One region of the Caulobacter sp. FWC26 genome, then DNA from elsewhere that is predicted to be linked to it. Evidence: predicted binding sites of a transcription regulator. Region 1 holds the regulator's gene; the other holds the start of a gene.

What was found. Region 1 encodes LexA, which represses DNA repair genes until DNA is damaged. Its sites were predicted from a motif close to ATGTTCNCNANNTGTTCT; they were not measured.
Region 2: a site for LexA is predicted at 2,118-2,135, ahead of CSW63_RS05970 (DUF72 domain-containing protein). Genes of this name have one in related genera too.

Annotation. Positions count from the first base shown of each region.
Region 1 is NZ_CP033875.1:2,313,651-2,318,060, reverse strand. It holds gene CSW63_RS12565 (ComEC/Rec2 family competence protein) at 1-776, shown strand, start outside; gene CSW63_RS12560 (isocitrate lyase/phosphoenolpyruvate mutase family protein) at 820-1,587, shown strand; gene lexA (transcriptional repressor LexA) at 1,666-2,370, opposite strand; gene CSW63_RS12550 (class I SAM-dependent methyltransferase) at 2,542-3,393, opposite strand; gene CSW63_RS12545 (lysophospholipid acyltransferase family protein) at 3,444-4,034, opposite strand; gene trpC (indole-3-glycerol phosphate synthase TrpC) at 4,130-4,410, opposite strand, start outside.
Region 2 is NZ_CP033875.1:939,279-943,688, reverse strand. It holds gene CSW63_RS05985 (M28 family metallopeptidase) at 1-418, shown strand, start outside; gene CSW63_RS05975 (L-serine ammonia-lyase) at 574-1,962, shown strand; gene CSW63_RS05970 (DUF72 domain-containing protein) at 2,142-2,894, shown strand; partial or broken gene CSW63_RS05965 (DUF1295 domain-containing protein) at 3,038-3,899, opposite strand; gene CSW63_RS05960 (acetyl-CoA acetyltransferase) at 3,908-4,410, opposite strand, start outside.

The sequences.
Region 1 (4,410 bases):
TCGCCGTCGCGCCGTTGTCCTCGTTCGTGATCATGCCGTTCCTGGCCATCGGCGCCGTCCTGGAGCCCATCGGACTAGGAGGGCCGCTTCTAGCCCTGGCCGGCTGGGGCGTAGACGCAATGCTGGCGGTGGCCAACGCCTTCGCCAACGCGCACGGTGCGCAGCAGGTGGTGGCCAGCGCGCCGCCGCAGGTCCTAGTCGTGGCGTTCCTGGGTTTGATGATCCTGTGCCTGTGGAAAGGAAGACTGCGCTGGATCGGCGCGCCTCTGGCGCTGTCGGTCGCGCTGTGGCCCAGACCTGCGCCGCCGGACGCCTGGATCGCCGCCGACGGCGCCACTGCCGCAGTGCGGTCAGGCGACGCGGCTGTGCTGCTCCGGACCGACGCCAAGCGCTTTGGCGCGGAGCTTTGGGCAAGACGCAGGGGGCTGGAGCCGGCCGCCTGGCGTCTCTACGTCTGCGATCGCCGCGTCTGCGCGCCGGGTTTGGGGGCGCCCGTGCGTCTGGCTTTGGCCTGGTCGCGCAAGACGCCCGACGCCGAGACCCTCTCCGGGTTGTGCGTTCGGAGCGAAATCGTGGTCATACGAGGACCTGCGCCGGTGCGAGCGCCGCCGCTTTGCGCCGAGACCGTGCTGCTGACCGGCGAGGATTTCGCGCGCTTGGGAGCAGCTGAGCTCTATAGACGTCCCGACGGCTGGCGGATCGTCTGGGCCCAGCCGCTACGTGGCCAGCGGCCCTGGAGCGCCCTGCTGACACGCGATGTCACGCAGCGGGATTAGAAACGGGCGCCGCCCCGTCTGCGGGACCACGAGGAGCGCCATCATGTCCACCGCCTTCACCGCCCGCCGCGCAGCCTTCCGCGCCCTGCATTTGGAGGGATGTTTCGTTCTTCCTAATCCCTGGGACGCGGGAAGCGCCAAGCGGCTCAAGACGTTGGGGTTCAAGGCTTTGGCCTCGACCAGCGCTGGCATGGCCTGTTCCTTGGGCAAGGACGATGGCCAGGTGACGCGCGACGAGGTGATCGCCCACCTGGCGATGCTTTGCGCGGCCACGGATCTGCCGGTGAACGCCGATTTCGAGAACGGCTTTGGCGAGACGTCGGACGAGGTGGCCGAGAGCGTTTCGCTGGCTGTCGCGACCGGGATCGCGGGCCTATCGATTGAGGACTGGTCGGGGGCGGCGCTCTACGACGTTCCCGTCGCTGTCGAGCGGCTCAAGGCGGCGCGCGCGGCTATCGACGCCAGTGGCCAGGATGTGATGCTGGTCGGCCGGACCGAGGGCTATCTTCGCGGCCGTCGCGATCTGGGACCGGCCTTGGAGCGTCTCAAGGCCTATGCCGACGCTGGTGCGGACTGCCTCTACGCGCCTGCGGTCAGTGATCCAAAGGAGATCGAAGCCATCGTTCGAGCGGTCGCTCCCAAGCCCGTCAACGTGCTGCTGTGGGGTTCGGACATGAAGGTCGAGAACCTGGCGGCGTTGGGCGTGCGCCGAGTCAGCAGCGGCGGCGCGCTGGCGGGCGCCGCTTGGGCTGGTTTCGACGCTATGGCTGAACGGCTGGCGCGCGAAGGGCGACTGACGTCTGTTAGCTAAAGCGAGACGGTGAACGCGAAAAAGGCCCTGATCCCGCTTGAGGATCAGGGCCTTGGGCTTCAGTGGCCCCTAGCGACCTTAGTGATAGCGCCGGATCAGGCCGACCAGCTTGCCCTGAACTTCGACCTGGTCGGGCCCGAAAATGCGGGTCTCGTATTTCGGGTTCGCGGCCTCCAGAGCGATCGAGCCGCCCTTCTTGCGCAAGCGCTTCAGGGTGGCTTCCTCACCAACCAACGCGACGACAATCTCGCCCGACGTCGCGGTGTCGCCCTTTTTTATGATGACATAGTCGCCATCGAGGATTCCGGCCTCGATCATCGAGTCGCCCTGAACCTCCAGAACATAGTGTTCACCGCCGCCCAGCATAGACTCCGGCACCGGCAGCCGCTCGCGTTCGTGCTGGATCGCATCGATCGGCGTACCCGCAGCGATCCGGCCCAGGATTGGCAGTTCGCGGCTGTCGTTGGCTGGCGCGGCGGCGCTCGCGGCTTGCGCTGGAGCGCCGCCGCCCTCGAAGACCTGCGGACGGAACGCGCCACGCCCCTTGGGCGGCGCGGCGGTCGTCGCCTGCTGAGGCAACTTCACCACCTCCAGCGCGCGGGCGCGGTGAGCAAGCCGGCGGATAAACCCACGCTCTTCCAGGGCGGTGATGAGGCGATGGATGCCCGACTTGGACGCCAGGTCCAGAGCCTCCTTCATCTCGTCGAACGACGGGGAGACGCCGGTCTCCTTGATCCGCTCGTGAATGAACATCAGCAGTTCGTGCTGCTTGCGCGTGAGCATATCGGCCTCGGGTGGAGCGCGGAACAAACCGCAAACCTTGCGAATGTTCTCCTGGTGTTCCGCGATAATGTCAAGTCGAGGTTCGTTAACGCGGGAAACACGCTCAATTTCAGAGGCTTAGCAAAAGTTGAGGCTAAAAGGTCTGAAGAATCAAAAGCTTAATAAAATCTTTCAGGTGCATTTGCGGGCGATGATGATGTCCTGGTCTTGGAGGGGCTCCCGCCGCCAGACTCCCAGCGCTTGGTTCAGAATGTCGAGGCCCAGCGCCTCATACTGGTCTCGCACAGCCTGAAGGTCATAGCCGATGACCGCCTCGGGCAAGTCTGGCGTCGCAGTCCAGCACCCGTCCAGAGCATGGGCGAAGTCAAAGGCCGCGCGACCCTCGCTGGCGTTGGCGCGCGCCTCGTCGTCGATCAGGTACCACGAGATGATGCTGACGCCGCCGGGCCTCAGCACCCGCGTGATCTCGCGCGCGAACTGCGCCTGGTCGGCCGCCAGCAGGTGGGTGAAGACCGAACCGAGCCAGACATAGTCAAAGCTCGCGTCGGGATAGGGGAAGACATATGCGCTGGCCGGCTGGGTTCCGCCGGGGTTGTAGCGGTCGCTGTGCATGTCGGCGTGGAGGAACTCGAATCGCGGATCTCCGACCGCGATGTTGGCGCGGCACCAGTCGATGGCCTCCGCCATCACGTCAAAACCCGCGTAGCGGCCGTTCTCATCCAAATAGTCGACAAGCGGCGCCGCGGCGCGGCCGATCCCGCAACCGACGTCCAGAAGGGCGTGATGGGGCTTTAGGCCAGCGTCCAGGAAGAGAGACTTGAATCCCTGGCCTACCCGGACGAAGTCGGCGTCGGCGGCGCCGACCAGATGCCAAAGTTCTCTTGGCGCGCTTACCGATCCGGTGTCGTCGCTCGCGCTTTGGTCGGACGGAGATGAGACGCGAGCAAACGGTCGCAGCCGGCGCCAAGCGCGCTTGATCGGCGACGGCGCCAGGGCTTTCAACGAGGTCAGTAAGGCGCGCATCCGATTCTCCTGTCAGTCCCGGCGCTCGTCTTATAGATCCGTGGCGTCCGTTAGGCGTCCGACGCCGTGTCCAGATCGTCGAACCGCGTGGCCAACTCAGGGAACTTCGGGGTGCAGCTCTGGTAGAAGCTGGCGATCCGGCGCATGTCGGCGGCGTAGTCGCCGGTCGGATAGATCGCGGGGCCCAGGCCCACGACCTTTCGCTGGTAGTCCATCATCCCCAGCACCATCGGGACCTTGGCGCCCATGGCGATGTGATAGAAGCCCGTCTTCCATTGCCGCGCCTTACCGCGCGTGCCCTCGGGCGCGATCGTCAGCATGAAGGTGTCTCGACGGCCGAATTCTTCGACCATGGCCCTGACCATGTCCTTGGAGCGCTCGCGGTCGAGGGGGATGCCACCCAGGTCCCGCATCATCTGATCGAATGGCGCCTTGAACAGCGAGGCCTTGCCGATGAAGCTGAGATCAAGGTTCAAGGCGTCGGCTGCGCCGACGAAGTAGACAAAGTCCCAATTGCTGGTGTGGGGCGCAGCGATGACGACGAATTTTCGCGTCTCGGGCGGCGCGCCCTCGATCTTCCAGCCCTGCAGCTTGAAGTTCGTGGCCAGAGCCCATTTCACGACTCGCGCGAGCCAGTTCATGTCCGTTTCCTCATCCGCGTTCTCGGCGCGGCGACGGGGGGAGGATGGAGCTGCTTCGCCGTCCGACGCCAGCGCCTTGAAAGCCCGTTTCGGGTTTATCCGATCAGGGCGCGGGTCGCGGCCGTGACATCCGCATGACGCATAAGGCTCTCGCCGACCAGCATGGCCTTCGCGCCGGTTGCCTCCATGCGAACGACGTCCTGGTGGGTGAAGACGCCGCTCTCGGTGACCAGAAGCGCGTCTTTCGGCGCGTGGGCCGCCAAGCGTTCGGTCACCGCCAGATCGACGACGAAGCTTTTCAGGTCGCGATTGTTGATCCCCACGAGGTCGGCGTCGAGCGCGCCGGCGCGCGCCATCTCCGCTTCGTCATGCACCT
Region 2 (4,410 bases), 1.4 Mb from region 1:
CTTCACGATCTCGGGCAACGCCAAGCTCGACCTGCTCGACGACCTGATCGCCAAGGGCAAGGCCGTCGGCCGCGTGTATACGCCCGACCCGGCCACAGAGGCCGGCTATTTCTACCGTTCTGACCACTTCCCCTTCGCCAAGCGCGGCGTGCCGGCGATCTCGTTTGGTTCCGGCGAAGATCTGGTCGAGGGGGGTGTCGCCGCCGGCAAGGCCGCCGCTGACGCCTATCGCATCAACGCCTACCACCAGCCCGCCGACGAGTGGAACGACAACTGGCGTCTGGACGGCATGAGCGCCGACATCGCTCTGGTCTACAGCGTTGGCCGCGATCTGGCCGGCTCGACCCGCTGGCCCGATTGGGGCGCGGGCTCGGAGTTCAAGGCCGCGCGCGACGCCAGCAAGGCCGAGCGGAAGTAGGGTTCGTCCGAAACGCTCCTTCCCGTGTCATCCCGGCCGGAGCGTAGCGTAGAGCCGGGACCCAGGGGTGACAAAGCGCCGTGCGCGCCGCCCCTGGGTCCCGGATAGCCTCTCCGAGGCTTCCGGGATGACACCTTGAGTTTGCGACCTCCCCCATGACCGCCTCCGTTTTCGACCTCTTCAAACTCGGCGTCGGCCCGTCGAGCAGCCACACCATGGGCCCGATGACGGCGGCAGTGCTGTTCATCGGTCGGCTGCGCGACGCCGGTAAGCTGACCTCCGTCGCGCGGGTCGAAACGCGGCTCTACGCGTCCCTCGCCCTCACCGGCAAAGGCCACGCCACCGATCGCGCCGTGATCCTGGGCTTGATGGGCTTCGTGCCGGCGGAGCTCGATCCCGACGCCGGCGAAGCCACCCTGCTGGAAAGCCAGGCCAGCCAGTCGCTGAAGCTGGGCGGTGAGGTCGATATCGCCTTCGACGCGGCGACAGACATCGTCTGGCTGGGCCATGAGCGCCTGCCCCAGCATCCGAACGGCCTGACGTTCAGCGCCTTCGATAAGGCTGGCGCCCTCTTGGCTGAACGGACCTACTTCTCGATTGGCGGTGGCTTCGTTCGCGACGAAAGCGAGATGGGCCGCAACACCCCGCCCGAGGCTGGCCCTGAGATTCCTTTCCCGTTCGAAAGCGCGGCCGACCTGCTGGACCGCGCCGAGCAGGCGGGCCTTTCCATCGCCGAGGTGATGGCCGCCAACGAGCGCGCGCGGATGAGCGAGGGCGAGATGAACGCCGGTCTTGACCGTATCTTCGGCGCCATGGAGGCCTGCATCGATCGCGGCATGCGCCAGGAGGGCGTGCTGCCCGGCGGCCTCACCGTCAAGCGCCGCGCCCGCCAGATCCACCAGACCATCCTGGGCCGGATGGAGCGCCAGATGAGCGATCCGCTGGCGGCGATGGACTTCGTCAACCTGTGGGCCATGGCGGTCAACGAGGAGAACGCCGCCGGCGGCCGTGTGGTCACCGCCCCGACCAATGGCGCGGCGGGCCTGGTTCCGGCCGTGCTGCGGTTCTTCGTCCGCTTCCACAAGGGAACGCCCGAACAGGTTCGCACCTTCCTGCTGACCGCCGCCGCCATCGGCGCGCTCTACAAGATGAACGCCTCGATCAGCGGCGCCGAGGTCGGCTGCCAAGGCGAGGTGGGCGTCGCCTGCTCGATGGCGGCGGCGGGGCTAGCCGCCGCGCTCGGCGGGACCAACGCCCAGATCGAGAACGCCGCCGAGATCGGCATGGAGCATAATCTCGGCCTGACCTGCGACCCGATCGGCGGCCTGGTGCAGATCCCCTGCATCGAGCGCAACGCCATGGGCGCCATCAAGGCCATCGACGCCGCCCGCCTGGCCCTGCTGGGCGACGGCCAGCACTCGGTGTCGCTCGACAAGGTCATCGCCACGATGAAGCGCACCGGCGAGGACATGAACGAGATCTACAAGGAGACCTCGATGGGCGGCCTGGCGGTGGGCCTGTCGGTCAACCGGGTGGAGTGTTGATCACTCGCCCCCTCCGGGCCTGACGGCCCTCCTCCCCCAGAGGGGGAAGAAGGGCGCCTTCCGCCCCCTCTGGGGCCGGACGACCTCGCGAAGCGAGGTCAGGTGGGGCGTCTCGAGGCTTGCCGTCCCCGCTCCTTTTTCTACGGTGCGCCACCGGAACATCAAGGGAACATTTGCACATGGGCAAGATCCGAACCGGCATCGGCGGCTGGACGTTCGAGCCCTGGCGCGGGACCTTCTACCCCGATGACCTCAAGCAGAAAGACGAGCTGAAATACGCGTCCTCCAAGCTGACCAGCATCGAGATCAACGGCACCTACTATTCGACCTTCAAGCCCAACAGCTGGATGAAGTGGCGCGACGAGACGCCGGACGACTTCGTGTTCTCGGTCAAGGCCAGCCGCTTTTGCACCAACCGCCGGGTGCTGTCGGAGAACAACGACTCGCTGGAGAAATTCCTGTCGCAGGGGCTGGAGGAGCTTGGTCCGAAGCTTGGTCCCATCAACTGGCAGTTCATGGCCACCAAGAAGTTCGATCCGGCGGATTTCGAGGGTTTTCTGAAGTTACTGCCAAACGAGCAGAAGGGCGTTCGCCTGCGCCATGCGGTGGAGGTTCGCAGCCCGACCTTCGCCTGCCAGCAGTTCTACGACCTCTGCGCCAAATATGGCGTGGCCATCGTCTACGCCGTCGATGACGAGGCGCCTGAGTGGCCGTGCATCGACCAGCCCACCGCCGACTTCACCTACGCCCGCCTGATGTGCAGCCGCGAGGACGAGCCCACCGGCATGACCTCCGAGGAGCTTGACGGCGTGGTCGCCCAGACCCGCAAGTGGGCCGAGCGCGGCGACGTGTTCGCCTACTTCATCGCGGGGGCGAAGGCGAGGAATCCGGCGGCGGCGATGGCGTTGATCGAGAAGCTGGGGGCGGCGTAAGCGCCCCCTCCTGAACCTAATCCGTGTCATCCCGGCCTAAGCGTAGCGTAGAGCCGGGACCCAGGGGCGGCGCGCACAGCGTTCCTTCACCCCTGGGTCCCGGATAGCCTCTACGAGGCTTCCGGGATGACACCGCTTTTTGTTCAAACCTTCTTCGGAAACCACGGCACGAACCCGCTAGTCCGCGCCACATACTCCGCATAGCCCGGCTTGGACTTTTTCATCTTGCCCTCGGTGGTCGGCACGCCGCTCCACTTGGTGAGCAGGAAGGTGATCAGCACCGGACCCGGCAAGGCCCAGGCGCCGAGACCCGTCTCGGCGGCGATGAGATAGAGGCCCCACCAGACGCAGGCGTCGCCGAAATAGTTCGGGTGGCGGGTATAGCGCCACAGGCCCTTGTCCATGACCTTGCCGGCGTTATCGGGATTGGCCTTGAAGGCCGTGAGCTGAGCATCGCCGATGGTCTCGAACAGAATGCCGATGATGGCCAGCGCCGCGCCGGCATAGGCGAGGACGCCCAGCGGGCCCGGTCCCTGTCCGAGTTGCACCGGCAGGGCGACCAGATAGCTCAGCACCGCCTGAAGACCGAACACGATGATCAGCGAGGTGGTGGCGAAGTTCCAGCGCTTGGTCTTCTCATAGTGGGCGAAGATCGCGACATAGCGACGATCGGCGCCGTGCTTGCGCCAGCGCCACAGCAGATAGATCCCCAGCCGCGCGGCCCACAGGGTGCAGAGCCCGGTCAGCAGCAGGCCGTGCGGCGTGTGCGGTCCCTGTAGCAGGGAGCTCCAGGCCAGCAAGGCCATGCTGGGGCCCCACCAGGCGTCGATGAAGCTGACGTCCTTCGTCCGTAGACTGACAGCCCAGAGGGCGAGGAACGCGACCGCCGAGACGGCGGCGTTGACGGCGAGGATGCTGAGGATGGCCATGAAAGACTCTGGACGGAAGTATGCGGTTGATACGGGGCGATGCGGGAAATGGATCCTTCTCAGCCAGGGGGAGGATTTTCGTCCTTAAGTCCCGACCACGAAGCTCACCGTCGTCGTGGTGGAGCCACCGATATTCAGGGTTTGCACGGTTCTCGCGCCCTCGACCTGGTAGTCGCCGGCTTGCCCGGTGGTCTGCTTCCAGGCATCCAGAACCATACGCACCCCAGTGGCGCCAACCGGATGGCCCGTCCCGATCAGGCCGCCCGAGGGGTTGATCGGTAGCCTGCCGCCGATGGCGATGTCGCCGTTCTCGACGGCTTTCCAGCTCTCGCCCGGGGCGGTCAGGCCCAGGTGGTCGATAGCCATGTATTCGGTGGCGGTGAAACAATCGTGGGTCTCTACCGCGTCAAGGCCCGAGACATCCGGCGCAATCCCCGCCCGGGCGCGGGCGTCCAGGATGGCTCGGCGCACCTGCGGGAACACGTAGTCCTGATCGCGGCTGGCTTCGATCTTCCGTGCGTAGCTGAGCGGCGCGGAGCGATGGCCCCAGCCCTTGATGCGCGGAATGCTGTCGAGCGTGATCCCGC